DNA from 4 places in the Microbacterium sp. 1262 genome. Region 1 is predicted to be linked to each of the others. Evidence: predicted binding sites of a transcription regulator. Region 1 holds the regulator's gene; each other region holds the start of a gene.
The links. Region 1 encodes LexA, which represses DNA repair genes until DNA is damaged. Its sites were predicted from a motif close to TCGAACANNTGTTCGA; they were not measured.

Region 1 (7,391 bases):
TGCATCCGAGCGTATCGGAGCCGGACGTACCGGCGGGAGACTAGAATTCACGGATGCCCGGGCACGGGCATCCCGGGAAGAGAGTTATGACGCATATCACCACCCCCGACGGCGACGGCGACATCGCGGTGGACCCGGTCGATCGCGTGCTCGCGAGCGCGGAGACGCGCTCGTCGATCCGCGTCTTCGGCGGCGCGCAGGCGCTGCAGGATGAGTCGACGGTGTCGTACGGAGACACCGACGGCGACCAGTGGGATCGCGAGGAGCGCGCGGCGCTGCGCCGTGTCCCCGGTCTGTCCACAGAGCTCGAGGACGTCACCGAGGTCGAGTACCGACAGCTGCGACTCGAGAACGTCGTGCTCGTCGGCGTGTATCCCCAGGGGTCGCACGAGGACGCGGAGAACTCGCTGCGCGAGCTCGCGGCCCTGGCCGAGACCGCCGGTGCGGTCGTGCTCGACGGCGTTCTGCAGCGGCGACCGCATCCTGACCCCGCCACCTACATCGGACGCGGCAAGGCAGCCGAGCTGCGCGACCTCGTCGCCGCCGTCGGTGCCGACACCGTGATCGCCGACACCGAGCTGGCACCGAGCCAGCGGCGCGCCCTGGAGGATGTCGCGAAGGTCAAGGTCATCGACCGCACCACGGTCATCCTCGACATCTTCAGCCAGCACGCCAAGAGTCGTGAGGGCAAGGCCCAGGTCGAGCTCGCACAGCTCGAGTACCTCCTGCCGCGTCTGCGCGGATGGGGCGAGTCGATGAGCCGCCAGGCCGGTGGCCAGGTCGGCGCGGGCGGTGCGGGCATGGGCTCGCGCGGTCCCGGTGAGACGAAGATCGAGCTCGATCGGCGCCGCATCCGCACCCGCATGGCGCAGCTGCGCAAGCAGATCCGCGAGTTCGCGCCGTCGCGCGAGGCGAAGCGCGCCGAGCGTCGGCGCAACACGATCCCCTCGGTGGCGATCGCCGGTTACACCAACGCCGGCAAGTCGAGTCTGCTGAACCGGCTGACGAGCGCGGGTGTCCTGGTCGAGAACGCTCTGTTCGCGACGCTGGATGCCACGGTGCGTCGGGCCGAGGCCGCCGACGGGCGCGTGTTCACGCTCACCGACACCGTCGGCTTCGTCCGCAATCTCCCGCACCAGCTCGTCGAGGCGTTCCGGTCCACGCTCGAGGAGGTCTCGGGCGCGGACGTCATCGTCCACGTCGTCGACGGCTCGCATCCCGACCCCGCCGCGCAGCTCGCGACCGTCCGCGACGTGATGGGCGACGTGGGCGCTCGCGCCACCCGCGAGCTCGTCGTCTTCAACAAGGCCGACCTCGTCGACGACGATGCGCGGCTGCTGCTGCGCGGGCTCGAGCCGACGGCCCACTTCGTGTCGTCGCGCACGGGTGAGGGCATCGACGAGTTGCGCGCCGCGATCGAGGATGCGCTGCCGCTGCCGGCGGTGGAGGTGCGCGCTCTCGTGCCGTACGACCGTGGCGACCTGATCTCGGCCGTGCACGAGAGCGGCCACATCGTCGCCACCTCGCACGAGGAGGACGGCACGGCCGTGCACGCGCACGTCTCCGAGCGTCTCGCGGCTGAGCTCGCGCCCTACGCCGTCTGAGCCCGCGGTCGGCGATACACCTGCAGGCTCGGCGGTGCTGGTGAGCCCGCCGCGGATGCGGAAGGCCTCAACAGCACCGCCGGCCTGACAGGCGTATCAGCGCCAGGCGGTCGCCGGGCTCAGTCGAGCTCGATCGGCGCGACGCCGGGCGTGTCGAAACCGAACACCTGACCGAGGAACGCCAGCTCGCTCTCCAGAGCGTTCACGATCGTCTCGGTCCGTCGGAACCCGTGCCCCTCGCCCGCGTACAGGACATAGGCGTGGGGCACGCCCTGCGCGACGAGTGCGTCGCGGATGGCCTCGGCCTGCGCCGGCGGCACGACCGCGTCCTCGTCGCCCTGGAGAAGCAGCAGCGGCACGCGGAACCCCTCGGCGTGGCTCAGCGGCGAGCGCTCGATGTACACGTGCTCCGCTTCGGGAAGGGGACCGATCAGGCCGTCGAGGTAGCGCGCCTCGAAGTCGTGGGTCTCGGCCGCGAGGGCGCGGGCATCGCCGACGCCGTAGCGCGAGACGCCCGCGCCGAACACGTCCGTGCCGACGAGCGCCGCCAACACGGTCCAGCCACCGGCCGACCCGCCCTCGATCGCGAGCCGTGACGCATCGGCGAGTCCGTCGGCGGCGAGGCCGCGTGCCGCCGCCGCGACATCATCGACGTCGACGACGCCCCACTGGCCCTTCAGCCGTTCACGGTACGACCGGCCGTACCCGGTCGACCCGCCGTAGTTCACGTCGAGCACGCCGATGCCTCGGCTGGTGAAGTAGGCCGCCTTGGCGTCGGCGGTGCCGCCCACGTGCGACGTCGGCCCGCCGTGCACCCAGACGAGGTACGGCGGCAGCTCGTCGGTCGGCGCCGTGACATCGGGGTTCGTCGGCGGATAGGCGAAGGCGTGCACCGGGCCGTGGGGACCCTCGGTGGTGATCTGACGGGCATGGGGGATCCATGCCTCGTCGATATCGGGGGTACCGCCGCGCACCGCTGTCGTCTCGCCGCTGTCGAGATCGACCAGCCAGAGCCCGCTCGCCCCGGGCATGGCGCCGCTCACGAGGGCGCGGCTGCCGCGGACGTCCTCGATCTGCAGTCGAGCGGTGGCGGGGAAGGGGAGCGGGATCGCGCCGCCGTCGCGGTCGACGATCACGAGCTGGTCCGAGCCGTGCGTGCGGACGGCCACGACGCGGCCGTCGTCGAGCGGCGCGTACCACCGGGTGCCGAGGACCCATAGGCCTCCACCCGTGTCGGCGTCGGCGGGGGAGACCGCGACGGGTGCCGCGCCGGTCGCGGGGTCGACGCGATGGAGGTTCCAGCGCCCCCTCGGCTCGTCGAGCAGCAACAGCTGGCCGTCCGATGCCCATTCCGGCTGCAGCGCGGCCGTGCTGCCGCCGGCCACCTCGCGGACACGATCCGGGGCGTCGAGCTCGATGACACGGATGCGGGTGCGGTCCCAGGGCATGTCCGGGTGATCCCACGCCACCCACGCGAGCTGTGATCCGTCGGGTGACAGTGCCGGCTGAGCCACGAAGTCGCTGCCCCCGGCGAGCTCCGTCACTCCCGCTTCGTCGCCGCTCGCGGCGTTCTCATCGCTGCTCGCGCCGTCGATCCGCACGATGTGTCGTTCGGGAGTGCGCCCCGGGTGCTCGCGCTCGCGCACCGCGAGAAGCGCGCCGTGCTGCCAGCGGAGACCGCCGTAGTGGGTGCCGCTCTCCTCTGGGGTGAGCGCCTCGGGCTCGCCGCCCGGGCGGAGGCGTCGAATGCGCTGGTCCGACTTGTCGACGAAGAACAGCTCGCCGTCGTCGGACGCCGTCCAGGCGCCGCCGCCATACTCGTGCACACGCGATCGCGCGTTCCCGGGCGCGGGGAGGACGACCTCCACAGAATCGTCGCGGCGGCGGCGCATGACGGCGACGCGACCGGCCTCATCGGGAAGGGATTCGCCCCACCAGATCTCATCCCCGACGAAGCGCGCGCCGTCGAGGCGCAACGAGGACGCGCTGGCCCACGAGGCGGTCAGGGGGGAGGGCCAAGAACCGTACGGGAGTTGCTGCTGCGACATACCGCCACGCTACGCGAGCGGATCCGGGTCGTGCCGGACGACGGGAGGGGATGCCGCCGAGTCGCGGCATCCCCTCCCGCAGTTCCGTCGGTGCGGCGAGGTCAGACCGTGCGGAGGACGGCGACGACCTTGCCGAGGATGGTGGCGTCATCGCCGAGGATCGGCTCGAACGCCGAGTTGCGGGGGAGGAGCCAGGTGTGGCCGTCGCGCTGACGGAGCGTCTTGACGGTGGCCTCGCCGTCGAGCATGGCCGCGACGATCTCGCCGTTGTCGGCGGTCGCCTGTGCCCGCACGACGACCCAGTCGCCGTCGCAGATGGCGGCGTCGATCATGGAGTCGCCGACGACCTTGAGCATGAACAGCTCGCCCTTGCCGACGAGCTGACGCGGCAGGGGGAAGATCTCCTCGACCTGCTGGTCGGCGGTGATCGGGACGCCCGCCGCGATGCGGCCCACGAGCGGCACGAGGGCGGCGTCGCCGAGGGCGGGCGCGGCGTCGGCGGGGTTCTCGCCGGCCGTGCCGGGGAGGTCGATGAGGACCTCCATCGCGCGGGTCTTGCCGGGGTCGCGGCGGAGGTATCCGCTCAGCTCGAGCTGGTTCAGCTGGTGGGTGACGCTCGACAGCGACTTGAGGCCGACGGCGTCGCCGATCTCGCGCATGCTCGGCGGGTAGCCGTTGCGGGCGATCGCGTGCTGGATCACCTCGAGGATCGCGAGCTGCTTATCGCTCAGATTCTTGCGTCGTCGCGTCTGCGGCTTCTCGCTCATACCGCCGGTCTCCTGTCGTCGCGCCCCGTCCCCGACCCGATGTCGGAGGTTCGTGGTGGGCTCTCGCTGTCGAAAAGGTAGCCCGATCCGACAGCGACATCACGGAACGCTCCGCGTGTCTCTTCGATCGGTCTCCGATTTCGGTGGGTGGTTGACACCACACAATATCGAAGATACGTTCGGAACCGAAGTTCGCACCCGTCTCTCCCGGCCGAGAGGCGGGAGCGAATCTTCCTACCGCTCCCGAGGAGATGTCATGACCACGATCGATGCCCGCTTCGCACCGGCCCCCCGCACCCGTCTGCGCCTGACGCGCCGTGGACGCCGCGTCATCGCAGCGATCGCCGCGCTTCCCGCCGTCGTCGCCGTCACCGCTGCCGTGCTCTCCGGCGGGGGAGCACTCGCGTCCAACGAGGCGGGCGCGCCCGAGGGGTCGTTCACGACGGTGACCGTCATGTCGGGCGAATCGCTCTGGTCGATCGCTGAAGAGGTGGCGCCGGCCGCCGACCCCCGTGACGTTGTCGACGCCATCATCCGGCTGAACGCCCTCGGCTCTGGTCAGCTCGAGGCAGGCCAGACACTCGCCATCCCCGCCGAGTACGACGCCGCGAGCTGAAGCCCGCCGTCTTCGGCGCAGAAGCTGGGGTGCGGCCACGCCGGACTCGGACGCGGCCTAGCATGGGTGGGATGAGCCCGAGTCTGGATGATCTGCCCCTCAGAGACGATCTGCGAGGCCTCACCCCGTACGGCGCCCCGCAGGCGCCGCTTCCGGTCGCGCTGAACGTCAACGAGAACACGCATCCCGTTCCCGAAGAGGTCGCAGACGACATCCTGGATGCCGTCGCCCGTGCCCTGCGCGACGTCAACCGCTATCCCGACCGCGAGTTCACGCACCTCCGCGAGTCCTTCGCCGAGTACCTCGGTCACGGCCTCACCCCCGATCGCATCTGGGCCGCGAACGGATCGAACGAGGTGCTGCAGCACCTGCTCCAGGCCTTCGGCGGCCCGGGGCGTACCGCCATGGGCTTCGGCCCCACGTACTCGATGTACCCGCTGCTGACGCGAGCCACCGGCGCGCAGTACGTCGCGGGCACGCGCGGCCCCGACTTCACGCTCGACCCGGCCTCCGCCGCGGCACAAGTCTCCGAACTGCGCCCCGACGTCGTCTTCCTCTGCGCGCCCAACAACCCGACCGGCACGCCGCTCGGTCTCGACGTCATCGAGGCGGTGTACGACGCCACCGACGGAATCGTGATCGTCGACGAGGCCTATCAGGAGTTCGCGCCGCGCGAGAGCCCCTCCGCGCTGACGCTGCTCGGCGAGCGGGAGCGCCTGGTCGTCTCGCGCACGATGAGCAAGGCGTTCGCCTTCGCCGGTGCGCGCGTCGGCTATCTCGCCGCCGACGCGACCCTCATCGACGCTCTGCGTCTCGTCCGCCTGCCGTACCACCTCAGCGCCCTCACGCAGGCGGCCGCGACAGCCGCGCTGTCGCACTCGTCGACGATGCTCCGGATGGTGGACGAGATCGTCGCGCAGCGCGATCGGATGTCGGCGACGCTCGATGCCCTCGGGTACCACGCCTACGAGAGCTGGACGAACTTCGTCCTGTTCGACGGGGTCGACGACCCGCGCGCCACCTGGCAGGCGCTCTACGATCGCGGCATCCTCGTCCGCGACGTCGGCATCCCGCACAGCCTGCGCGTCAGTGCCGGTACGGAAGACGAGACGACCGCGTTCCTCGAAGCACTGGCGTCGATAGACTCGGAGGCATGACCAGCCCCCGAACGGCCAGCATCCGTCGTGCCACGAGCGAGTCGAGTGTCGAACTCGAGCTCGACCTCGACGGGACCGGGATCAGCACGATCGAGACGACCGTGCCGTTCTTCGATCATCTGCTGACGGCGTTCGCGAAGCACTCGCTCACCGACCTGACTGTACGCGCGACGGGCGACACGCACATCGACGCGCACCACACGGTCGAGGATGTGGCGATCGTGCTCGGGCAGGCGCTGCGCTCTGCGCTGGGCGACAAGTCGGGCATATCCCGCTACGGCGATGCGCTCGTGCCCCTCGACGAGGCGCTCGCGCAGGCTGTCGTCGACATCTCCGGGCGTCCCTACCTCGTGCACACGGGAGAGCCCGAGGGATACGAGTACCACCTCATCGGCGGGCACTTCACGGGGTCGCTCGTGCGGCACACGTTCGAGGCGATCGCGTTCAACGCGGGCCTGACGATGCACGTCCGCGTGCTCGGCGGACGCGACCCGCACCACATCGCCGAGGCGGAGTACAAGGCCTTCGCCCGTGCCTTCCGGCAGGCCAAGGCGCTCGATCCGCTCGTGCACGGCATCCCCAGCACGAAGGGCGCCCTATGACCGAGGGTGACACGACCGGACGCGCGCCGCTCGTCGCCGTCCTCGATTATGGCTCGGGCAACATCCACTCGGCCGTCAAGGCCCTCTCCGCCGCGGGTGCGGACGCCCGACTGACGTCCGATCGTGGTCTCATCCGCGATGCGGACGGTCTTCTGGTTCCCGGCGTCGGTGCGTTCAGTGCGGTCATGGCCGCCCTGCGCGAGAGCCGCGGCGACGAGATCATCGAGCGGCGCCTGGCCGGGGGGCGCCCGGTGCTGGGCATCTGCGTCGGCATGCAGATCATGTTCGGCAACGGCGTCGAGCGCGGCGATGACACCGAGGGCCTCGGGCAGTGGCCGGGCACCGTCACCGAGCTGCAGGCCCCGGTGCTGCCCCACATGGGGTGGAACACCGTGCGCGCGGGCGCAGGGTCGACGCTGTTCGACGGTCTGGAGGACGAGCGCTTCTACTTCGTGCACTCGTACGGTGCCCAGGACTGGAGCCTCGAGGTCATGAAGCCCTTCGCCGAGCCCGTGCTGACCTGGTGCGACTACGGCGCGCCCTTCCTCGCGGCCGTCGAGAACGGGCCGCTCTCGGCGACGCAGTTCCACCCTGAGA
Region 2 (7,391 bases), 480 kb from region 1:
AGGCGTCGAACGGGGTGACGGGGAAGAAGAGGATGCCGTCGAAGTTCATACCGGCACGTCCTTTCGGGTGTCGGTGCGGGAGGGTTCTTCGGTCAGGGCGTCGCGCCACGAGTAGCGGGGCGCCCAGTCCAGCAGGCGACGCGCCTTCGCGTTCGAGAACGCGGGCGCCGTGCCGGTGAGGACGGCGGAAGCCTCCTCCGTGCCGGGGTGGAAGCGGGGGATGAGCTCGGCGAGCGGGCGGCGGGCGAGGGCGTCGTCGGCTCCGACGAAGAAGGTCTCGGCGTTCGGGATCGTGGGCAGAGCGGACAGGAGAGCGTCGGCGAAGGAGGCGACGTCGCGCGCGTCGACGTAGTTGAACAGCGCGGGAGCGGCGAGGCTCGGATCGTCGAGGCGCTCGCGAACGGTGTGGCCCTGCTGCGTGGGGGCTCCGCGCCACTCCTCGGGTGCGATCACGTAACACGGGCGGAAGGCGGCGAAGCGTACGGCGTCGCCGGTCTGTCGGTGCAGCATCCGCAACGTTTGCTCGATCACGAGCTTCGACAGGGCGTAGCTGTTCCACGGCCGTGGCGGCGTGTCCTCATCGAGCGGGAAGCGGTCGGGCACCCAGCCGCGCGGCGCCCCGTAGCCCAGCACGGTGGGGCTGGAAGCGGCGACGATCCGCGGGATCCCTGCGGTCACGGCACCGCCGAGCACCGAGACGGCCAGGGCCGCATTCGTGCGCATGATGACGTCTTCGGGGGCGCTGAAGGGGACGGCGATCGCGGCCAGGTGGATGACGGCGGTCGCCCGCTGCGCGCGGAGCGCCGCGGCGGTGGCCTCGGCGTCGAGCAGGTCGATGGCGAGTTGGTCGGCGCCCTGCAGCTCGGGGGCGTCCGAGACCGTCCGATCGAAGGAGACCACCCGATGCCCCGCGGCGACGAGGCCGCCGACGAGGCTGCGACCGAGGCGGCCGGAGCCGCCGGTGACGACGACCCGGCTCATCGCCGACCGTCGAGCAGTCGGATGCGGAGCTCGGAGGTGTGCACGGGAAGACCCGACGCCAGCGACAGGTTGCCCGCGATGCCCACCGCGATCGAGCGGACGCCGTCGGCCCAGCCGGCGGGTCGAGCCAGCGGGTCATCGCCAGGGCCGACGAAGACGTCGGCGAGCAGCAGCTCGTCTCCGCCGCCGTGGCCGCCCTCGCCCGCCTCGATCGGGATCTCGACGGCGTCCTCCCAGTGGCGCTGGACGATCAGCCGTTCGCCCTGCGGGCGGAGGGAGGCGGGGCCGGCGGAGTCGACGGCCGAGGGGTCGAGCACCGGGTGCAGACCCTCGTCCTCGAGGACGGCGCCGCGCTCGACCACCTCGAGCTCGGCGCGGCCCTCGGTGCCGTTGACGGCGACGCGGTAGCCCTCCCACGGGGCGTGGGCGTTCAGCGAATACGACATCGTCGCCCCGCCGGCGTAGTCGACGACGAGCGCGAGGTTGTCCTCGATGGTGATGCCCTCGCCGAACACGTCGCGATCGCGAAGGTAGCCGTCGTGGCTCTCCGCTTCGAGGTAGAGCGCGCGCAGGCGTTCGTCGTCGCGGAGGTCGAGCTCGAACGGGTCGTGGCGGCCGTCGTGCGTGCCGCGCTGCGGCCGCTCGCCGAGATCGCGGGCCCGGGCGTTCTCCGCCCCGTAGAACCGCAGGCCGCCCGAGGCGAACACGCGGCGCGGCTCGTCGCGGATCCACCAGTTGACGAGGTCGAAGTGATGACTCGCCTTGTGGACGAGGAGGCCGCCCGAGTGCTCCTTCTCGCGGTGCCAGCGGCGGAAGTAGTCGGCGCCGTGCTTCGTGTCGAGCATCCACGAGAAGTCGATCGAGGTCACCCGCCCGATGCGGCCGTCCTGGATCACCTGGCGGAGGGCGCTGTTGCGCGGCGAGTAGCGGTAGTTGAAGGTCAGCACGACCGATCGACCGGTGCGCTCGACGGCGTCCTCGATCGCCGCCGCGCTCGGCGCGTCGATCGTCAGGGGCTTCTCGACCACCACGTCCGCGCCGGCATCGAGCGAGCGCACGATGAGGGATGCGTGCAGGTCGTCACGCGCGGTGATGATGACGCGTTCGGCGCGAGAATCGCGGATCATCTGCTCGAGGTCGTCCGGCGACCACAGCGTCGGGGCGGGCACGCCGCGCTCGACCAGCTGATCGCGGTAGTGCTCGGCGCGTACCGGGTTCGGCTCGCAGATCGCGACGAGCTCCGCCCGATCGGCGTGGGTCCCGGTGATGGCGTCGACGTACATCTGGGCGCGGTGTCCCGCGCCCACCAGGGCGTACCGCGTGCGGGTCATGGCTCTCCTTCGTGCCAAGAGCTGAGAGGCCGCCTATGTGGGAAAGCGCTCTCAGGAAACGTTTTCTCAGCCTAGCACGAGCCCTCCTCCGGACGCGAGGCTCAGGCCGAAGGTGCGCGGCTCAGGCCGCGGGAGCGCCGGTGCTGCCGCGGACGATGACGTCGGGCGAGACCGTCACGGCGGGCTCGGGCGTGCGGCCCGTCAGCAGGTCGTGCAGCGCCGACCACGCTCGCGCGCCGAGCTCGCCCATCGGCACGGCGGCGGTCGTGAGTGCGGGGGAGGTGTACCGCGCGAAGGGGATGTCGTCGAACCCCGCGATCGAGAGTCGGCCGGGCACCGGAATGCCGCGTTCGGTCGCCGCGCTCAGCAGCCCCATCGCCGACAGATCGTTGAATGCCAGCACCCCCGTCGCCCCTGACGCGAGAACATCGTCGAGAGCGCCGGCGCCGCTGGAGAAGTCGACCCCGGCGGGGATCTCGGCGATCTCGCAGTCCGCCAGCTCGCGTCGCGCGTCTTCGAGTGCAGACAGTCGCTGCCCGCTCGAGGCGCTGCGCGCCGCGCCGGCGAGGTACGCGAATCGGCGGTGTCCCTGCGCGTAGAGGTGGTCGATGATGGCGCGCAGAGGCGTGCGATAGTCGGCCGCCACGCTCGGAGCGTCGCCCGTGCGGTTGACCAGGACCACGGGGGCGACGTCGGCGACGACGTCGGCGAGCTGGTCGTCGCTCATGCGTGGCGCGCACAGGATCAGTCCGTCCGAGCGCCGCCGCGACTCCAGCGCGAGCAGGCGCTCCTCGTCGACGTTCTCGTCGGAGTCTGCGATGAGCACGTGGTAGCCGTCGGCGACCGCGGCCCGGCTGAGGCCGCGCAGCATCCCCTGGAAGGTGGGGTTCGCCAGGTCGGGCACGACGACCGAGATGGTCTGAGTGCGGCCGAGCACGAGGCTGCGCGCGAGCGGATTCGCCGAGTAGCCGAGCTGCGCTGCCGAAGCGCGCACCCGCTCGGCGAGAGCCGGATCGACGGTGGCGTTGCCGTTCATGACGCGCGAGACGGTGGCGAGTGAGACGCCGGCGTGCGCGGCGACGTCGGTGATCGTGGTCTGCTTCGCTCCGGCCATCGTTCCCCCGCCCTTCGTCCGGCCATACTATGCGAGGAAACGTTTTATGACAGGAGACGACGATGTCTGCGATCACGACCGCGACGACGGAGCGCGACGTCAAGCGCCGTCGCCTGGCATCCGTTCGTGAGGATGCCGGCGCCGATGCGCTCGTGCTCTCGTCGCATGAGGCGCTCTCGTGGTACCTCGGCGGCGTTCGGACGCACGTCTCGCTCGCGGGTCCGCCCGTGCTGGCCATCCGCGTCGCTGAGGGCGGCGACACGCTCTTCGTCTCGGCGAACGAGGCCGACCGGCTGATCGCGGAGGAGCTCGCGCCGGACGACGCCGCACGCGTCGCCCGGGTCCCGTGGTACGAATCGGTCGTCGCGCACGCCCTGTCCGGTGGTTCCGGCGGGCCCTCCGAGGGGCGGGGTGATCTCGCCGTCGGCGAGTCGGAGGTCGGCCCCCAGCTGCGGGCGGCGCGCGCCGAGCTGGTGCCGGAGGAAGTCGGTCGTTATCGGGCTCTCGGCCGTGCCGTGGCCGAGGTGTTGACGGATGTCGCCGCGGAACTGTCTCCCCTCACATCCGAGCGTGCCGCAGCTGCTCGGCTGGCTGCCGGGCTCGTGGCGCGCGGCATCGACCCGCTCGTGGTGCTGGTGGCGGGAGAGCCGCGGCTGCCCCACCGGCATCCCCTCCCCACGGACTCTCCGCTCGGTGCCCGGGCGATGCTCGTCGTGTGCGGACGTCGGCACGGGCTCATCGCCAACGCGACCCGGTGGGTGGGTGCGGCCGGTGGCGACGATGGACGGATCCTCGCGGTGGAGGCGGCGTTCTTCGCGGCGACTCGGCCCGGCGCCCACCTGGACGAAGTGTTCGCTGCGGGGTGTCGAGGCTACGCCGATGCGGGGTTCGATCCGGACGAGTGGGAACGCCACCATCAGGGAGGCCCGACCGGATACGCGGGGCGCGACCCGCGGGCGACCGCCGAGACGCGCGACCTCGTGCGGTCGCCGCACGCGTTCGCCTGGAATCCGAGCGCGCCCGGCGCGAAGGTCGAAGACACCGTCATCGTCACGGACGTCGGCGTCGAGGTGCTCACGGTCGACCCGAGGTGGCCTACGACCACGGTCGGCGGAATCGCCCGGCCCGTCGCGCGCCCGTTCTTCTGAAGCGCGCCGTGCCGACCTGTGCTCCGCTCGAACCTGAGCGTGGGTTCGCGCGTGCGCATGTGCGCGTGTGTCGTTCGCGCAGGCGCGGAGAGGCCTCCGCACGGGGTGCGGCAAGGGGATGAACACGTCAGAACGGCGGCTCTGACCCGAGGAAGGTGTGGAATCGCCGCTCTCGCCGCTGTGCCGGGGACAAAGCGCCGGGCGATCGTCCATCGTCCCGCCTACCCGGTGGCCGATCGGTCGTGACGGCGACCGTGAACGCGACGAATGGTGGTGGTGCGTCTTCGCGGTAGATCCGTCCGGTCGGTGAGCTCCACACCAGCTTCCCGCCGGGGAGTTGTCGGACGTGCCATCGGGTGTGGTGTTTGACGTCGTGGTGTCTCTTGCAGAGGTGGGCGAGGTTACGCACGTGCGTCTGCCCGTCGTCGGATGCGGCGATGGTGTGGTCGAGTTCGCAGCGGATGGCGGGTTGCCGGCATCCGGGGAATCGGCAGTGCCGGTCCCGCGCGCGCAGCAGCCGGATCATGGCGGCGGTGGGCCGGTAGCTGTCGCATTCGAGGACGGTGCCGGTGACCGGGTGGGTCAGCAGCCGGTCCCAGGAGGTCGCGTTGCCCGCGAGCTCTCGCGCGGTGGCCGCGTCGATGGGCGAGCGCCCCGCCAGACCGGCAGGCCCGTCGTCTTGCCCGATGAGGGTGAGGGCGGACACGGCGACCTGCACGTGCGCCCGGATCTTGCCGAGGGTTCCGTCGCCGTCACCGGTCGCGGTGGGGTCGAGGGCGGGCGCGCCGGCGAGGAGGAGGTCGCTGAACATGTCGGCGCGGACCTGGTCGATGGTTCGCACATCGTCGTTGAACGTCGACCCGTCGCAAAGGGTCGTATCGGCGTCGGTTATGCCGCCGTTCGCGTCGGTTCGAGCACCGTCCGGCATGGCACCGGCGGCATCGGCGTGCGCGCGCGCGTTGATGATCTCGCGCGCCTGTCGGGTGAGCCGGTCGTCGACGATTCCGTCGGCGATGACGGTCGGGAGCGTCGCGATCAGGTCGGACATCCCGTCCGGCCCGGCCTGCACCCGCACGCACCGCCCCGCCGCGGCCTCCGCGTGTCGTTCGGTGAACGAGCGCGGGTGCGTCCGCTCGGCCAGCATCCGCAGCGCGTCCCGCACGCGGTTCGGGGTCTCGCCCTCGCACCGCTCGATCGCGACCCGCTCGAACTCAGCCCGTTCGGCCGCGGGGACGAGGCATCCGATCTCCTGGATCACCCGCACGTGCCCCCGGACGATGCGTCCGTCCTCCCAGGCGGCCATCGTCACCGGATAGTTCTCGACCAGGTCTCGGGCCTCGTCGATCCGGCGTTGCAACGTCCGGTCGGTCGCCACGAACACCCCGGCCAGCTCGGCGGCGATGCCACGTAACGCCATCTCCCGGGCCTTCACGCGCTCGGACGCGCCAGCCGCCTGCCCCTCGGCCAGAACCCCGGCCGCGGCGAGCACCCGAACCTCCCGAACCTGCACGGCCCGTGCGGCATCCGAAACCCGCTCAGCATCCGCAACGAGAACGGCGAGCGCGTCGACGTCGCCGTCGCTGCCCATCCCACCGCCCGGCCGCCGAGCCCGCCATTCGAATGCATGTTCGAATACTGTCACGAACCTCCGACATCACCCCGCGGCTCTCCACAGCCCCCATCCCACGCCCCGCGCCGCATCGCCATCGCGACTCGGGATGATGGAGCCATGCCTCGATACCTTGTCGTCGACGCGGACCTGGCGGGTTTCGCGCAATATCAGCAGCTTGAGGCGGATGCCGATGGGCTCTGGTGGGTCGTGCGGCAGATCGATGAGCACCCCGCGGGTGCCCGGCGATACGGCGCCGGTGCGGTCGTCGTCGACGATTGGGGGATGCTCTCCGATCAGCCCTCGACCGCGTCGGAACTCGACGACGATGAGCTCACGACGCCCATCACCGCCGACGAGTTCGAGCGCCGCTGGAACGACGCGTGCTGACGCCTTCGGGTCAGGCGAGGAGCGCCGCGACCTCCGCGTCGGTCAGCCGGCCGTCGGCGACGAGGAGCCGATAGGCGCGCCGTACTGGAGCGCCCGGGGATGCCGCGACCGCGCGGTCCCAGGCCAGCGCGGCTCCGATGCCGGGATAGTCCGCGACCCGGACGAACCACGGATCGCCGGCAGACGACTCGTCTGCCGCAGCGAGTGCGACGGTCGCCTCCGCAGCAGCGCCGCCGGTCGGCCCGGCGAAGGACGCCGACCATGCGACCCACGGCGCGACCGTTCCGTGCACCGCCTCCTCGCCACGGGTCGAGGGCGTGCGCACGTCGACGTCGCTGCAGGCGGGCAAGCGCCAGCTCAGTCCGCCGTAGCCGCCTCCACTGCGCCCGTTGCTGCCAGGCCCCCCGAGCATCACGGTGCGGTCGGTCGCCGGCGACAGCTCGAACGACAGCTCGATGACAGCGGCGCGCTCGTCGCGATGGATCAGCCGCACCTCGCGGCGCTCGCGCATGACGACGCTGCCGTCGGGGCCGATCCAGCGCAGATCGAGAACCGCGCCGTCGGCGATCCGCTCGACGCCGGCGATCTCGATGCGCCCGTGATCGTCGCGCCAGATGTAGTCCTCGCCCGGGGTGTAGGTGCGACCACCCCAGAAGTTCGTGCCGTCGACATCCTGCAGGGCGACGCTGACACCGAGGTGCCAGTCGTGGTCGGCGGGATGGTGGTCGGTCACGGTCACGCCGCCGGGGGTGCGGAGCGGATGCAGGTACGGGCGCGGGCTCGACGACCGCGCGGTGCCAGCGCCGTCGACGAGCTCC
Region 3 (7,391 bases), 1.0 Mb from region 1:
GCGCACGTACGGGTGCACGGCACCGCCCTGGATGGGCCCCGGCCGGATGAGCGCGATCTCGATCACGAGGTCGTAGAACCGTCGCGGCTGCAGGCGCGGCAGCAGGCCCATCTGCGCGCGAGACTCGACCTGGAACACCCCGATCGAGTCGGCCCGGCACAGCATGTCGTAGACGGCGGCTTCCTCCTTCGGCAGCGTCGAGAGCTCGAACCTCTCCCCCGTCGCCCCCTCGATGAGGTCGAAGCAGTACTGCAGCGCGGCGAGCATCCCGAGGCCCAGCAGATCGAACTTCACCAGGCCCATCCAGGCGGCGTCGTCTTTGTCCCACTGGATGACGGTGCGGTCCTGCATCCGGGCATGCTCGATCGGCACGACCTCGCCGACAGGACGATCGGTCAGCACCATGCCGCCCGAGTGGATGCCCAGATGCCGGGGAGCCTTCAACAGCTCGGCGGCATAGCTGAGCACCCGCTCGGGGATGTCGTGGTCGGGACCCGTGTCGAGGGTCGCACCCCAGCGTTCGACCTGCTTCGACCAGGCATCCTGCTGTCCCGGGGAATGCCCGAGGGCCTTCGCCATGTCGCGCACGGCGTTCTTGGGCCGGTACTGGATGACGTTCGCCACCTGCGCCGCCCGCTCGCGCCCGTAGGTGGCGTAGACCCACTGGATGATCTCCTCGCGCCGGTCGGAGTCGAAGTCGACGTCGATGTCGGGTTCCTCCTCGCGCAGGGCGGAGAGGAAGCGCTCGAACGGCAGCCGGTAGTAGATGGAGTCGATCGCGGTGATGTCGAGCAGGTAGCAGACGGCGCTGTTGGCCGCCGATCCTCGCCCCTGGCACAGGATGCCGCGACGCCGCGCCTCTTGCACGATGCCGTAAACGATGAGGAAGTAGCCGGGGAAGTCCTTCTGCTCGATGACCGCGAGCTCTCGCTCGATGCGGTCGCGGTCTTCGGGCGGGAGGTTCGGGTACTTGCGCGGCACGGCCTCCCACACGAGGTGCCGCAACCACGACATCGGCGTGTGCCCCTCGGGAACGGGAAGCTTCGGCAGGGCGGGCTTGGCCCGGCGCAGCGGGAAAGCGAGCTCGTCGGCAAGCTCGACGGTGCGCGCCACGGCTCCGGGGAACCGGCGGAAGCGCCGCGTCATCTCGGCTCCCGACCGCAGGTGCGCCCCGGCGTGGGACGGCAGCCACCCGTCGAGCTCGTCGAGACCGCGGTTGGCCCGGACCGCCGCGATCGCGGCAGCGAGGTGGGCGCGATCGGGCACGGCGTAGTGCACGTTGTTCGTCGCGAGGATCGGCAGGCCGCGCTCACGCGCGAGGCCGGCGAGGATGTCGTTGTGCCGCGAGTCGAGCGGCTCGCCGTGGTCCATCAGCTCGACCTCGACGGCGTCGCGCCCGAACCGGTCGACCAGAGCGTCGAGCTCGGCGGCGGCAGCATCCGGTCCGCGCTCGATGAGCGCCCGACGCACTGCTCCCTTGCGGCATCCGGTGAGGATGCTCCATTCGCCTCCGGCGATGTCGGCCAGATCGTCGAGCCGGTACCGGGGCTTGCCCTTCTCCGCTCCCGCGAGCTGGCCCTGCGTGAGCGCCCGCGCCAGCCGGTGGTACCCCTCTTCGCCGCGGGCGAGGATGAGCAGATGCTCGCCCGGCGGGTCGGCCTCGTTGCGCGCGGCGCCGACGCGCTGCGGCAGATCGAGCGACAGCTCCGCCCCGAACACGGTCTTCACGGCCAGCTGCTCGGCGGCCTCGGCGAAGCGGACGATGCCATAGAACCCGTCGTGATCGGTGACAGCCAGGGCGTGCAGCCCCAGCCGTTCGGCCTCTTCAGCCAGCTCTTCGGGCGATGAGGCCCCGTCGAGGAACGAGTACGACGTGTGCGCGTGCAGCTCGGCGTATGGCACCGCGTTCTCGGGACGCTCGATTCTCGGCGCGGAGTACTTGCCCCGCTTGCGCGACCACGCGGGACTGTCGCCCCCGTCCGCACCCGGCGGCGCGCTCGGCGCGCGGTTTCCGCTGAGCAGCCGCTCCATCTCGGACCACGGCACCGAGGGGTTGTTGAAGCCCATCAGTCGTACCGCCCCTCGACCGACCATTCGCCGCCGTCGCACACCAGCAGCCACGCGGTCTGGGTGGCATCGACCATCTGGAAGCGGTGGGCATGGCGCGCTCGCGCGGCATCCCACGCCCGCTCGATCACCGGCCACGGCCCCGCCCACGAGCGGATGCCGCGCGACCCGGTCGACGACACCAGAGCGGCCGGGATCGCCGTCAGCTCGCCCCGCCCGTCGACGGCCACCATGTCGCCCTCCCGATCGACGACAGCCAGCGGCAGCGCCCGCTCGAAGACCGTCGCGGGCAGCGGATCGGGCAGGCTGCCCGGCCAGGGCCGCTCGCGCGAGCTCGTCACCGGGCGGTCACCCCACGGCACGAGCACCTGCCGCTCGGCGAGCCAGCGGCCACCGCCCACGACCGGGGTCACGACGCCCGTGTGGCCGAGCATCGCCTGCACCCGCGACAGGGCGTGGTGCACCCGCTGCTCGGGACCGGAGCCGAACAGCGAGACGGCGTGATGGGATGCCGCATCCACCGCTTCGGGCTCGATCTTGACCCGAGCGACACCGCTGGTGAGCTTGCCGCTCTCGGCCAGCTGCCAGCGCACCCGGTCGACGACGGCGGCGGCGTCGAAGGTGCCGGGGTGGAGCCAGACGCGGTTGCTCGTCTCGCCCCGGTCGCCGGTGAGGATGACGCGCAGCTCGGTGCACACGAGATCGACCGCGCCGAGTCCGGAGATGAACTCCTCGGCCGCGACCCTCATGCCGAACGCGACCTGGTCGGCGAGGTCGAGCGGAGGCTCGAACGAGACCTCGCGGTGCAGCTCGGGCGGCGGGGTGCGCGGTACCACCGGGCGCGAATCGGCGCCGGAGGCGAGGCCGTGCAAGCGCGCGCCGCGGGGGCCGAAGCGTTCGACCAGTCGTTCGGGCTCGATCGCGGCGAGGTCGCCGAGGGTCTGCACGCCGAGCCGGGCGAAGAGGTCGACGGAGTCGTCGTCGAGCACCGCGATCGTCAACGGTGCGAGGAACTCCGCCGAGCGCCCGGCCTCGACCACCCGGATGGGCCGGTCGGGGCGGGTGCTCATCCGCGCGGCCTGCTGCGCCGTGAAGGGTCCGTCGGCGACACCGGCCCGCACGTCGAGGTCGCCCTCGGCCACCGCGGCCAGCAGCGCGCCGGCGGCCTCGGTCTCACCGCCGTAGAAACGTGCGGGGCCGCGCACGCGCAGCGCGCAGAGCCCTGCCTCGAGCACCTGCACTCCCGGCGCCATCTCTTCGAGGCGCGCCACGATCGGCGCGAACTCTCGGTGATCGCGCACCGCGTCCGCGTCGGCCACCTGCAGCGCGGGACATCGGGCCTGCGCGTCACGGCGACGCTGCCCACGTGCGACGCCGTCGGCCCGCGCGGCCGCCGAACACGCGATGACCACGCCCTTCTCGAAGACCGCGATCGGCGCGTTCGGATCGCCGCCGCTTTCGCGCACGGACGCCACGACCGGCCAGTCGGGAACCCACACCACGAGGCTGCGTACCGGTGCCGTCGCCTCCTGCTCCCCCATGTCAGACCGCCCGTCGCATCGGGATCGGCTCGACGATCGGGCCGCCCGCGAGAGCCCGCTCCTGCGGAGCAGCCGAGATCGCACCATCGGGCGCGGGCAGCAGCATCCGCGCCGATCGGGGAACCGGGAACCGCCGGCTCGACACGGTGACCGTCAGCTCGCGGTCGCTGAGGTACCCATCGCCGTCGCCCAACCCCGACCACCGCGGATCGGTGACGTCGAGCATCGCCTCGGTCTGCGGCCACGGCCCCTGCACGAGCAGCACCGTGCCGCGGTCGCGCAGCCGGCCGGCGAGCTTGGCGATGTCGGAGTCTTTCGCCCGCTCGGGCGGACGCACCGCGACGACGGGAAGGACGTCGGCGATCGTCGCGGTGACAGCGAGCCACCGTGCACCCGGATCGGGGATCAGCACGACGCGGGACAGGTCGACCCCGGCATGCTCCGCCGCTTCGGCCCCGAAGCCCGGCATCCCGACCACACCGCACCACGACCCGGTCTGCGACGGCTGGGCGAGCAGGGCGAACAGCAGCGAGGACGACGAGCCGAGCGAATAGGCGGCGCCGGGCCGCAGCCCTCGCCCGGGCAGCAGTCCGGCCAGGGCAGGATGGGTCGGCAGCACCGGAGCATCGAGGCGGCGCCCCTGCATCCGCTCCATCTGCGCGCGCAGTCGCTGCACGTCCTCGGCGGCAGCGGGATTGCGCATGATCGACCTCACTCAGCAAGGGTAGAACATATGTTCTAGACCATCAATGTCGAGATCGAAGATACGACCGACTTCCGACATCGCCTGGCAGATTGGATCGCGTGAACGCCTCCGACACCCCACCCGTGACCCTGCGCCCCTACCGGTCCGCCGCTGACGAACTACCGGATGCGGAAGGTCGTCTCACACGTCACGCGTTCTGAGGACGAGAAGAGCGGCGAGCGTCGTCCATAGCGTGAAGATCGCCATGATCCCGAGTCCCACCAGCGGCGGCATCCCGCTGGTCGTCCCGACAGCGTACGAGGCCTGGCCGGCCGTCGTGGGCCAGTAGGTACCCGCGAACTCACCGATGACCCCGGGCATCCCCGGGGCGAGAGCGGGCACGAGAAGCGCGACGGTCACGATGATCGCGAGCGCACCGGAAGAGCTTCGCGTGATGATGCCGAATCCGAGGCCGAGGACGGCCGTGAGGACGAGGTACACGATCGCACAGACGATGGCCCGAGCAGTTCCAGGGTCATCGAGTGCCGACACGGGCAGACCGGCCGCAGCGAGCGCGGCCTGCGTGGCACCGAAGCTGCCTGCCACCGCCGCGACTGCCACGACCAAGCCGATGAGCGCCGAAACTCCGAGCTTCGAAGCCAGGAGGGCCCCGCGCCGGGGCACGATGGCGAGGCTCGTGATGATCTGCCCCGAGCCGTATTCACTGGTGATGGCCTGCGATCCGATGGTCGCGAGGAGGATCTGACCGACCAGGATGCCCTTGAAGCTGATGCCGGTGGGGTCGAAATCGGAAGGGAGCGCGGCCTGCCAATCGGCCACGAGCCCGCTCACCCCCAGCAGGCTGACCATCACCGTCACGACGACTGCCGAGGCAGCGAGGATCCAGGTGCTGTGGACACTGCGGGCTTTGATCCATTCGGAAGCGAAGAGGTTCATGTCAGGCGGCCTTCTGCTCGATCGTGGTCATGGCGAGAAACGCGTCTTCGAGCGAGTCCCGAACGAGGGTGAGCTCGAACACCTCGGCGCCGGAGGCGGCTGCGATGCGGCCGACGCTCTCCGTCGTCGTCCCCGAGACGACGAGGACGTCGTTGCGATCGGCGTCCGCCCGAACCGGAAGCCCGGCTCGCCGGAGCGCATCACGCAGGACATCGGCATTCGGAGTCCGAACGCGGACGTACTCGTTCGTGTGCGAGGCGATGAATGCGTCCAAAGACTGGTCGGCGAGCAGACGACCGTGGTTGATCACGATGAGGTGATCCGCCGTCAGTTGCATCTCACCCATCAGATGGCTCGAGAACAGCACCGATCGGCCTTCCGCAGCGAGCTCGCGCATCAGGGATCGAGCCCAGCGAATGCCTTCCGGGTCGAGCCCGTTGAGAGGTTCGTCGAAGATGACAATGCCGGGGTCGCCGATCAACGCCGTGGCGATCCCCAGCCGTTGCTTCATCCCGAGCGAGAAGTCGCCGGCCGGCCGGCTCCCTGCTTCAGCCAGGCCCACCAACTCCAGAACCTCCCCGACTCGACCCCGTGGCATGCCTCCAGCACGCGCGACGGACGCGAGATGATCCACGGCCGTACGCCGCGGATGAACGGCACGCGCATCGAGCATCGCGCCGATCACCCGCATCGGATGGGGCAACTCATGCAGACGATGCCCGTTCACGGTCGCGGCGCCGCTCGTGGGCTTGTCCAGGCCGAGGAACATGCGGAGAGTGGTGGACTTGCCCGCCCCGTTCGGCCCGAGGAAGCCGGTCACGATCCCGGGCCGAACCTGGAATGACAGGCCGTCCACGGCGGTGACGGTTCCATAGCGCTTGACGAGATCGTGAGCTTGGAGAGATGCCTGCGTTGTCTTCTGCACGGCAGGTACACTACACCGTACCGTGTAGTTTTGCTGCACTGGTCGGTGTAGAGTTCGGGAAGAGCAAAGGATGACGATGAGCGATGCGAGGCCGGTCAGGCAGGGCCAGGAGCAGAAGCGCTCCGCGATACTCGCGGCGGCGCGAGAGCTCTTCGTCGAGGTGGGTGTCGAGCGCTCGAGTATGGATGCCGTTTCGGCGCGCGCGGGTGTCTCCAAGCGCACCGTCTACGACTACTACGGAGATAAACGGCGGCTGCTGCTCGGAGTGGTCGAGAGCGCGGGCGAGGCGGCCGTGAACACCCTCCGCGAGCTGGCCGAGACGCACCTGCCGGACACCGTCGCTATCGACGGCCGCGATGGATTGCACCAGGCTGTGATCGCGTTCGCCGCCGACCTCGGGGGGTTCCTCGCCACGTCGACGAACTACGCAGCCGCTGTCAAGCTGATCTCGGAGAACGAGTCGCTCCTGCCCGAACTCGAGGACCACCCGCTGGACCGAGCGCACGCCGACGTTCTCGCCGAGCGCTTCGCTCACTTCGCGACCGAGGGTCTGCTCGACCTCGACGACCCGGGACTCGCCGCCGAGCATTTTCACGCGCTCACGACGCTCCGGGTTCTCAACGAGCCCGCTCGCCGCCGGACGGACGCCGAGCGGGTCCGACAGATCATGACCGATGGCGCCGGCGCATTCCTGCGCGCTTACGGCCCGAGAGCGCGGTAGGCGCGCACCGCGGCGATCAGGCGGCGAGACTCAGGTACGGCTCCCACCGTGGGTCGGATCGCTCCGTGCCCCGCACCGCCCACTGCGGGCCTCGCGGGGGCTTCGGCAGCCATCGCAGCTCCCACCCCATCTCCTGCGGAGTGTGGTCGCTCTTGAGGTTGTTGCATCGCAGGCAGCAGGCGACGAGGTTCTCCCACGAGTTGCTGCCCCCGCGCGAGCGCGGCATGACGTGGTCGATCGTCGACGCCGCCTTCCCGCAATAGGCGCATCGGTGCGCGTCGCGGCGGAGCACGCCACGCCGCGTCACCGGCACGCGGCGCGCATTCGGGATACGGACGTACCGGGTCAGAACGATCACCGCCGGGCGTTCGTACGTTCCATCGATCCCGAGAACGGGATCGTGGACGACGTGCTCGACGATCGTCGCTTTGTCGTTCAACACCAGGAGGAGGGCCCGACGGAACGACACCACAGCGAGTGGCTCATACCCGGCGT
Region 4 (7,391 bases), 1.5 Mb from region 1:
CTCGATCTGCTGGTGTGGAATCCGCTCGCCAAGGTGCCCGGCTACGAGTTGGACGCCATCTACGCCGCGATGATCGCGGCCGACGGGTTCGACCCGGCGTTCGCTGCGGGGGCGGTGGCTGTGTGGGTCGGGGTGTGGCTGGTGGCGGCGGCCGGTGTGACTGTCGGCGCGCTGACGAGGGGCGGGGCGTGGCTGACGCCCCGCCGGCTCGGCATCCTGTACCTCTCGATCATCGGGGCCGCGCTGTTCCTGCGACTGTTCGCCGGATTCTCGATCGGGATGTCGATCGCCGACACCTTCGCCACCTCGGGCGGTGACGTCTCAGCGCTGTCTCAGGTCTTCCACCTGATCGGGCCGCTCAGTTTCGCCGCGGCGCTTCTCCTCTTCGGCTGGGCCCCGGCCGGGCGTCGGACGACGGGCGTGCCGGTCGCCGCGACCTGAGCCCGGGCGCCCCGGTGCGCGGTTGCAGGGGATCGCGGGCGACTCGCCGGGGCAGCGGCATCCGGACCGGGGCGTCGGATCGGATGCCTTGCATCGCGGCACGTCGCGGCACGCGGCACGGGCGCGGGCCGGCATGCGTGGGAGGTCAGGCCGCTTCGGCGGCGATCCGCATGCGCGAGAGGAAGTCGACGAGCACGGCGGCGGAGCCGGCGGGCATGTCGGCGATGACATCCTCGACGCGGTGCTGCACGTCCGTACCCGACTGGCGCAGGCTCTCGACCGGGCGGTCACCGAGCGTCACGAAGACCTTGCGGCGGTCGGAGGGATGCGGCTGCCGCCGCAGGTACCCGGAACGCTCGAGGCGATCGAGCATCGCGGTCGTGCTCGCGGACGAGATCCCGAGTTCCTGGGTGATGTTCGACGGGGTCAGCGTGACGTCGCGATCGTGCGCCTCGATGAGCGTCTCGAGCGCGATCAGGTCGTTCTCGCACACGAGCATCGAGTCGCGCAGCCGCAGCCGGATGGCGCCCTCCGCGGCCTCGTACGCCCACAGCGCGTCGAGGACTGCCGATGCCGACGATGTCTCACCCTGCACTGCCATGACGACTCCCCGTATTGATCGACCTAGCGGCTCAGTCTGTCCGAGCATCCGGCCGAAGGGGAGCCCTTCCCGTGGGAGCGCTCACCTGGTATGGGCGAAGGAAGGTGAGCCTCAGTGGACCGAGAAACCGCCGTCCACGGCGATCGACTGGCCGGTCACATAGGCCGAGCCCGGGCCGGCCAGGAAGATCGCCGCGGCGGCGAAGTCGTCCGGCACGCCGTTGCGCCCGACGAAGGTGCGAGCGGCCAGCGCGTCGACGACGTCGGGGTTGCTCGCGAGGCGCTCGTTGAGGCGAGTGAGGACGAAGCCCGGGACCAGCACGTTCGAGGTCACCCCGGATGCCGACCACGCCTCCGCCTGCGAGCGGGCGAGGCCCTCGAGGGCGGCCTTCGACGCGCCGTAGGCGCCGCTCGAGGCGAAGGCGCGGCTCGCCTGCTGCGAGCTGATGGAGATGATGCGGCCGTACCCGCGCTCGATCATCGCGGGGGCGAATCGCTGGCCGAGGATGAAGGGCGCGTCGAGGTTGACCGCCATCGTGGCGTCCCAGGCGGGCTCGTCGAGGTCGAGGAGGGGAGGGCGGATGTTGATGCCCGCCGAGTTCACGAGGATGTCGATGTCGCCGGCCTGGTCGGCGAGCTCGTGACAGCCCGCGCGGGAGGACAGGTCGGCGACGATCCCCGACGCGAGCCCGCCCTCCGATCGGATCTGCCCGACGGTCTCGTCGATCAGGTCGCGACCGCGGGCGGCGACGATGACCTCCGCCCCCGCGGCGGCCAGCGCCTCGGCGATTCCCCGGCCGATGCCGGAGCTCCCGCCGGTCACGAGGGCGCGTCGGCCGGAGAGCCCGAAGAGGGAGAGCAGGTCCATCCGTTCAGCGTACGGAGCGAAGCTGTGTTCGGATGATGCTCTGGCGAGTGTCGAAGATGTGTTCTATCCTCGGTTGTCATGACCGACACGACGAGCGCCCACGATGTCACCCTCTGGCTCGTCGACGACGTCCCGGCGCGGATGTTCTACGCGGGCAGGCGATGGAGCGTGAGCGACATCCCGACCCGCCTCCGCGACTCGGTCTGGTCCCTCGCCGCCGACGACGATCGGCGACGGGGGCTCTACGGATGGCGCTTCCAGGCCACCGACCCCGGCGGTGAGGCGTTCGTGTTCGACGTGTACTGCGGCGAGGGCGGGTGGCACGTGCACCGGGCCTACGCGTGAGCTCGGGCCGCGATCCGCGGCCGCGCGTCGGTCAGATGTCGCTCAGCTGCTCGAGGAACTCGTCGGCCATCGCGACCTGCCGGGTCAGCTTCTCGCGCCGCTCGGTCGCGCCCGCCCGGATCGTCTCGAGGCGAGCGCGCAGTTCCTCGTCGGCGGGGGCGGCCGTGAGGGCGTCGACGACGTCGAGCAGCTCGCGCATCTCGTCGAGGCTGTACCCGAGCGGCTTCATGCGGCGAATGAGCAGGATGCGGGCCACGTCGTCCTCCGTGTAGAGGCGGAAGCCCCCATCGGTGCGCGCGGACGGCGTGACGAGGCCGATCTCGTCGTAATGGCGGAGCGTGCGGAACGACAGCTCGGTCCGCTCGGTCACCTCTCCGATGCGCATGGTCACCTCATCGCGATTCGACATCAAACCTCACGTTACGTTAGATTCTTGTCGGCGCCGATCTGCGCCGCCCCCTCATTCTTCCTGCGTCCGACAGCCGGCGCTGCGCGGGCTGCGCGACCACCCCGCCCGCGCGATCACTCCGCCCGCGTCGTCGGGCGCCGACCGAAAGGCACCGAGTGACCGCCGTCACCCCCGCCCGCGACAGCGCCGCGCGCTATCGCATCGAACCGACCGTCCTGCAGGCTCTGCGCAGCCCTCGGCTGCTGACCCGCGAGGTGCTGGCGGGGCTCGTCGTCGCCCTCGCGCTCATCCCCGAGGCGATCGCGTTCTCGATCATCGCCGGAGTGGATCCCCGCGTGGGGCTCTTCTCATCGTTCATCATGGCGGTCGCGATCGCCTTCCTCGGCGGCCGCCCGGCGATGATCACGGCTGCGACGGGGGCGATCGCGCTCGTCATCGCGCCCGTCGTGCGCGAGTACGGCATGGACTACTTCATCGCCACCGTGCTTCTCGGGGGCGTGATCCAGATCGTGCTGGCGGTGCTCGGCGTCGCGAAGCTCATGCGGTTCATCCCGCGGTCGGTGATGGTGGGCTTCGTCAACGCGCTCGCGATCCTCATCTTCCTCGCGCAGATGCCGCAGCTCTTCGGTGACGGCATCCCGTGGCTCGTCTGGCCGCTCGTCGCCGCGGGGCTCATCATCCTCGTCGCGCTGCCGCGGCTGACGAAGGTGATCCCGGCCCCGCTCGTCACGATCGTGCTGCTCACGGCGGCGGTCGTGGCGTTCGGCTGGCAGGTGCCGACGGTCGGCGATCAGGGCGAGCTGCCCTCGAGCCTGCCCGAACTGTTCGTGCCCGACGTGCCGCTCACCCTCGAGACACTGCGCATCATCGCGCCGTACGCGCTCGCCATGGCGGTCGTGGGTCTGCTCGAATCGCTCATGACCGCCAAGCTCGTCGATGACATCACCGACACTCACTCGCGCAAGACGCGCGAGGCTCTCGGCCAGGGCGCAGCCAACATCCTGTCGGGCGCGTTCGGCGGCATGGGCGGGTGCGCCATGATCGGGCAGACCATGATCAACGTGAAGGCGTCGGGGGCGCGCACGCGCATCTCGACGTTCCTCGCCGGGGTCTTCCTGCTGATCCTCGTGCTCGCGCTCGGCGACGTCGTCGCGATCATTCCGATGGCGGCACTCGTGGCCGTCATGATCATGGTCACCGTGGCGACCTTCGACTGGCACAGCATCCGTCCGGCGACCCTCCGGCGGATGCCGAAGAGCGAGACGGCCGTCATGCTCATCACCGTCGTGGCGACGGTGTGGACCCACAACCTCGCGATCGGCGTCATCCTCGGAGTCATCGCCGCGATGGTGATGTTCGCTCGTCGCGTCGCCCATTTCGTCACCGTCACGCGAACCCTCGACGCCGTCGGCGACGAGCCGGTCGCCCGGTACGAGGTCGACGGCGAGCTCTTCTTCGCCTCGAGCAACGACCTCACCACGCAGTTCGCGTACGCCGACGATCCCGCCCGCGTCGTCATCGACATGACCCGCTCGCACGTCTGGGACGCCTCGACGGTGGCCGCGCTCGACGCCGTCGTGAACAAGTACGAGCGGCACGGCAAGATCGTCGCGATCGAGGGACTCAACGCGACCGCATCCGCTCTGCACGGCCGCCTGAGCGGCAACGTCGTCGGCGGGCACTGACCCCCGGCGGCGCGGCCGCGCGCGGTCCGTTCAGTGCGCGGTGAACGTCACGAAGGATGCCGGACCGAATCGTCCGGTGGCGGGGTCGAGGTAACGCAGCCCCAACGTCACCGGTCCGGCGGTCGGCACCGAGAACCGCGAGGTGTACCGGCCGTCGGCATCGAGCGCCATCGGCTGATCGCGCCACGGCACCGCCTCGCCCACGCGGGCACGCTGCATCTGGAGGTTCGGCTGTCCCGTCGCGGCCAGATCGAAACCCGCTGCGGTCGCGGGAGGCGGCGTGGTAGTGGGGCTCGGAGCGGGCGTGGGTCGCATACGCCTCGTACGGGAAGGCGTCGCAGACGATGGTCGCCGTGACGACCTCACCGTGCGACTTGTCGGCGACGAGGATGGGGCGGGCGGGCGCCCCCCTCGCGGCTGGTCGCGCCCGACGAGCACACGGAGCCGACGTCGCCGCGCTGCCATGACCGCTTGCGGGCGTTCGGGCAGCCCCATGCGGCCGTGAGAGTTGCGCCGTCGATCTCGATCCAGGACGGACGGATGGCTCCCGAGCGGCCTGCTGACCTCGTGCCCGCGTGCGACCGAGCGGCCACGCGTGGGAGCGGAACCTGATCGTGCCGACCCGGGTGGGCGGCTCGGCGGACGCGGGGGTGAGGCTGGTGGCGCGAGTGCGGGCGCGGTCGCGGTCGCGGCTGCGGGTGCGGGCTCCGGCGCGCGGTCGGTCGCGACGGAGGGAAGCGCGGGTCCGGGTGCCCGTTTCGGAGGGAGCCGGACGGGCGTTCGTCGCAGGGTGCATGTTGATGAGACGTTCGAGGCGACGGATCGTGACGCGGAAACCCGAAGAAAGTTGCGGGGGGAGCCTCGTCGGATGAGATTCGGACCGAGACTGATGGCCTGGCTCGGGGATGCTGGATTGTGGTTTCGTCGATTCCTCCCCAATCGGTCGAGCGAACCGCGTTCTCGCATCGAAGATAAGTTCGACCCGAATGTCGTAACCCGCTGCGACAATGGGAACATGACATCGAATAGCGGTCGCAGGCTCGGAGGCGAAGGCGCCTCGGGTGGGTCGTCGCACGCCGCGGCTTTCGCGGGGTTCGCTGAGGCCCTCGACCTCTTCCATGTCGGGGATGTCGCGCGAATGCGGGCGTTGGCGGCGCTGGGCAGGTCGGCTCTGCGTGAGGCGCGTCGCGACGGGGTACGAGGGATGGCGTCGGACATGGAGCTGCGGTCGGTCGCAGCCGAAGCCGCCGGGATGGCGCGACTCACCGACCGCAGGTTGCAGGGCGAGATCGACCACGCGATGACCGTCATCGACGACTACCCGGCCGTGTTCGAGGCGTGGGTTCAGCGGCGGATCGAACGCGGCCACGTGGATGTGGTCGTGCGGGTCGGCGCGGGAGTGCCCGCCGAGGTGCGCGATTCGTTCGCGGAGGCGGCGATCGCGGTGTGTGAGCGGGATGTGCCCTCCCGGGTGCGGGCAGCGTTGGATGCATTGGCGGCCCGGTTGCATACACAGAACTTCACGGAGCGACACAAGGCCGCGGCGGCGGAGCGGTGCGTGCGGGTCTTCCACGGCACGGACGGGATGTCGAACCTCGTCGCCAACGTCCCGACGGTCATCGCCGCCGGGATGCTCGACCGACTCACCCAGATGGGACAGTCGGTGAAGGATGCCCGGGCGGAGAGTGATGCCGCCGACACGCGGACGATGGATCAGCTCCGCGCAGACATTCTGGGCGACCTCGTCCTCGGCGGGGCGCCGGTGGTGGACCCGACGTATGGGATCGATCGGGCCGGTGGGCTGGGGGCGATCCGGGCACGCGTGCAGGTCGCCGTCACCGCCGAGACGCTGATGGGGCGTGACGAGAACCCCGCCGAAGCGGTGGGCGCTGCGCTGATCGATGCTGATACGGCGCGCGAGCTCGCGGGGCAGGTCGGCGAGTGGGACCGGTTGTTCGTCGACCCGGTCACCCGAACCCCGATGGAGATCGACACCTACCGACCCACGGCTTCGATGAAGAAGCTCCTGATGGCACGGGATCAGCACTGCCGATTCCCCGGATGCCGCCGGGCCGCGATCCGCTGCGAGATCGACCACACGATCGACTACGCCCTCGGCGGGCACACCCACATCTTCAACCTCGCCCACCTCTGCCAAAGACACCACTCCATGAAGCAATTCACGAAATGGGAAGTCAGACAGATCGGCGGCGGCGTTCTGGAATGGACCTCACCCCTCGGCCGGGTCTACCGCGAAGACGTCCCCATACCGGCGGTGTGCTTCACGATAGACACCGCGGATCCGCCACCGGATGCCGCACCCGGCGGACGGCCGCCGGACGAACCGCCACCGTTCTGAGCCTGCCCCCGGACTCCGCGCACGAATGTTGGGAAGTCGCGTCACGATTCGGGCTTCGGGCATCCCCTCCATGAGCGCATCGCGTGTGCTCGGGCTCGACTCGCTGGGGTCGCTGTTCGCTGCGGTGGCCGAGACCTACGCGGTGGCCGGACGTCCGCGTGACGCTGGGCTGTACTCCTCGAGGCCCTCGCCGTCGCCGACATCCTGCTGGGAGCCGGAACTCTCGACGCGACCGTACGCGCAGCATGCCGCAGCCACGGCGGAAGCGATCGCGCTCGTCCTCCGCGGCGACCCCGCCGAGGCGACCCTCGCGCAAGGATCGGCTCGGCGTCCGCCTGGCTCATCACGCCGGCGACGTCATCGCGCCATTCATCAGCGTGCCGCGAGAGCAGCTGGCCCCGCTACGAGAACGCCTCCGCGAGCGCCGTCCCGACCTCGCCGCCGCGGTTGCCGACGCGACGGAGGAATTCCACCGGCGGGAACCACGCGCGTCACAGGCGCTGCCTGCCCTGACACCCCGCGAGCGATCCGTCGCCTCGGTGATGCGAGGCGGCAAGACCTATGGCGAGATCGCCGGGGAGTTCACGGTCTCCATCAACACGATCAAGTCGCAGATGCGGTCGCTGTTCGCCAAGCTCGGCGTATCGACGCGCGATGAGGCCGTCGTCGTCCTCGAGCGTCACG

Region 2: the regulator LexA is predicted to act here: its motif matches at 6,191-6,206, upstream of ABIC53_RS10120 (HNH endonuclease signature motif containing protein).
Region 3: the regulator LexA is predicted to act here: its motif matches at 4,334-4,349, upstream of imuA' (DnaE2-dependent mutagenesis accessory factor ImuA').
Region 4: the regulator LexA is predicted to act here: its motif matches at 5,314-5,329, upstream of ABIC53_RS15015 (HNH endonuclease signature motif containing protein).

Annotation. Positions count from the first base shown of each region.
Region 1 is NZ_JBEPKU010000001.1:1,636,255-1,643,645, reverse strand. It holds gene ABIC53_RS07875 (class I SAM-dependent methyltransferase) at 1-1, opposite strand, end outside; gene hflX (GTPase HflX) at 276-1,604, shown strand; gene ABIC53_RS07865 (prolyl oligopeptidase family serine peptidase) at 1,724-3,652, opposite strand; gene lexA (transcriptional repressor LexA) at 3,754-4,419, opposite strand; gene ABIC53_RS07855 (LysM peptidoglycan-binding domain-containing protein) at 4,676-5,035, shown strand; gene ABIC53_RS07850 (histidinol-phosphate transaminase) at 5,107-6,192, shown strand; gene hisB (imidazoleglycerol-phosphate dehydratase HisB) at 6,189-6,794, shown strand; gene hisH (imidazole glycerol phosphate synthase subunit HisH) at 6,791-7,391, shown strand, end outside.
Region 2 is NZ_JBEPKU010000001.1:2,114,508-2,121,898, reverse strand. It holds gene ABIC53_RS10145 (5-dehydro-4-deoxyglucarate dehydratase) at 1-49, opposite strand, end outside; gene ABIC53_RS10140 (NAD-dependent epimerase/dehydratase family protein) at 46-981, opposite strand; gene ABIC53_RS10135 (Gfo/Idh/MocA family protein) at 978-2,312, opposite strand; gene ABIC53_RS10130 (LacI family DNA-binding transcriptional regulator) at 2,434-3,426, opposite strand; gene ABIC53_RS10125 (M24 family metallopeptidase) at 3,489-4,574, shown strand; gene ABIC53_RS10120 (HNH endonuclease signature motif containing protein) at 4,702-6,162, opposite strand; gene ABIC53_RS10115 (hypothetical protein) at 6,304-6,573, shown strand; gene ABIC53_RS10110 (DUF6807 family protein) at 6,584-7,391, opposite strand, start outside.
Region 3 is NZ_JBEPKU010000001.1:629,384-636,774, reverse strand. It holds gene ABIC53_RS03030 (error-prone DNA polymerase) at 1-2,067, opposite strand, end outside; gene ABIC53_RS03025 (DNA polymerase Y family protein) at 2,067-3,608, opposite strand; gene imuA' (DnaE2-dependent mutagenesis accessory factor ImuA') at 3,610-4,311, opposite strand; gene ABIC53_RS03015 (ABC transporter permease) at 4,495-5,250, opposite strand; gene ABIC53_RS03010 (ABC transporter ATP-binding protein) at 5,252-6,175, opposite strand; gene ABIC53_RS03005 (TetR/AcrR family transcriptional regulator) at 6,252-6,896, shown strand; gene ABIC53_RS03000 (HNH endonuclease) at 6,913-7,391, opposite strand, start outside.
Region 4 is NZ_JBEPKU010000001.1:3,134,929-3,142,319, forward strand. It holds gene ABIC53_RS14980 (hypothetical protein) at 1-441, shown strand, start outside; gene ABIC53_RS14985 (MarR family winged helix-turn-helix transcriptional regulator) at 587-1,042, opposite strand; gene ABIC53_RS14990 (SDR family NAD(P)-dependent oxidoreductase) at 1,154-1,909, opposite strand; gene ABIC53_RS14995 (hypothetical protein) at 1,988-2,254, shown strand; gene ABIC53_RS15000 (MerR family transcriptional regulator) at 2,286-2,663, opposite strand; gene ABIC53_RS15005 (SulP family inorganic anion transporter) at 2,819-4,348, shown strand; gene ABIC53_RS15010 (hypothetical protein) at 4,379-4,663, opposite strand; gene ABIC53_RS15015 (HNH endonuclease signature motif containing protein) at 5,364-6,707, shown strand; gene ABIC53_RS15020 (helix-turn-helix transcriptional regulator) at 6,953-7,391, shown strand, end outside.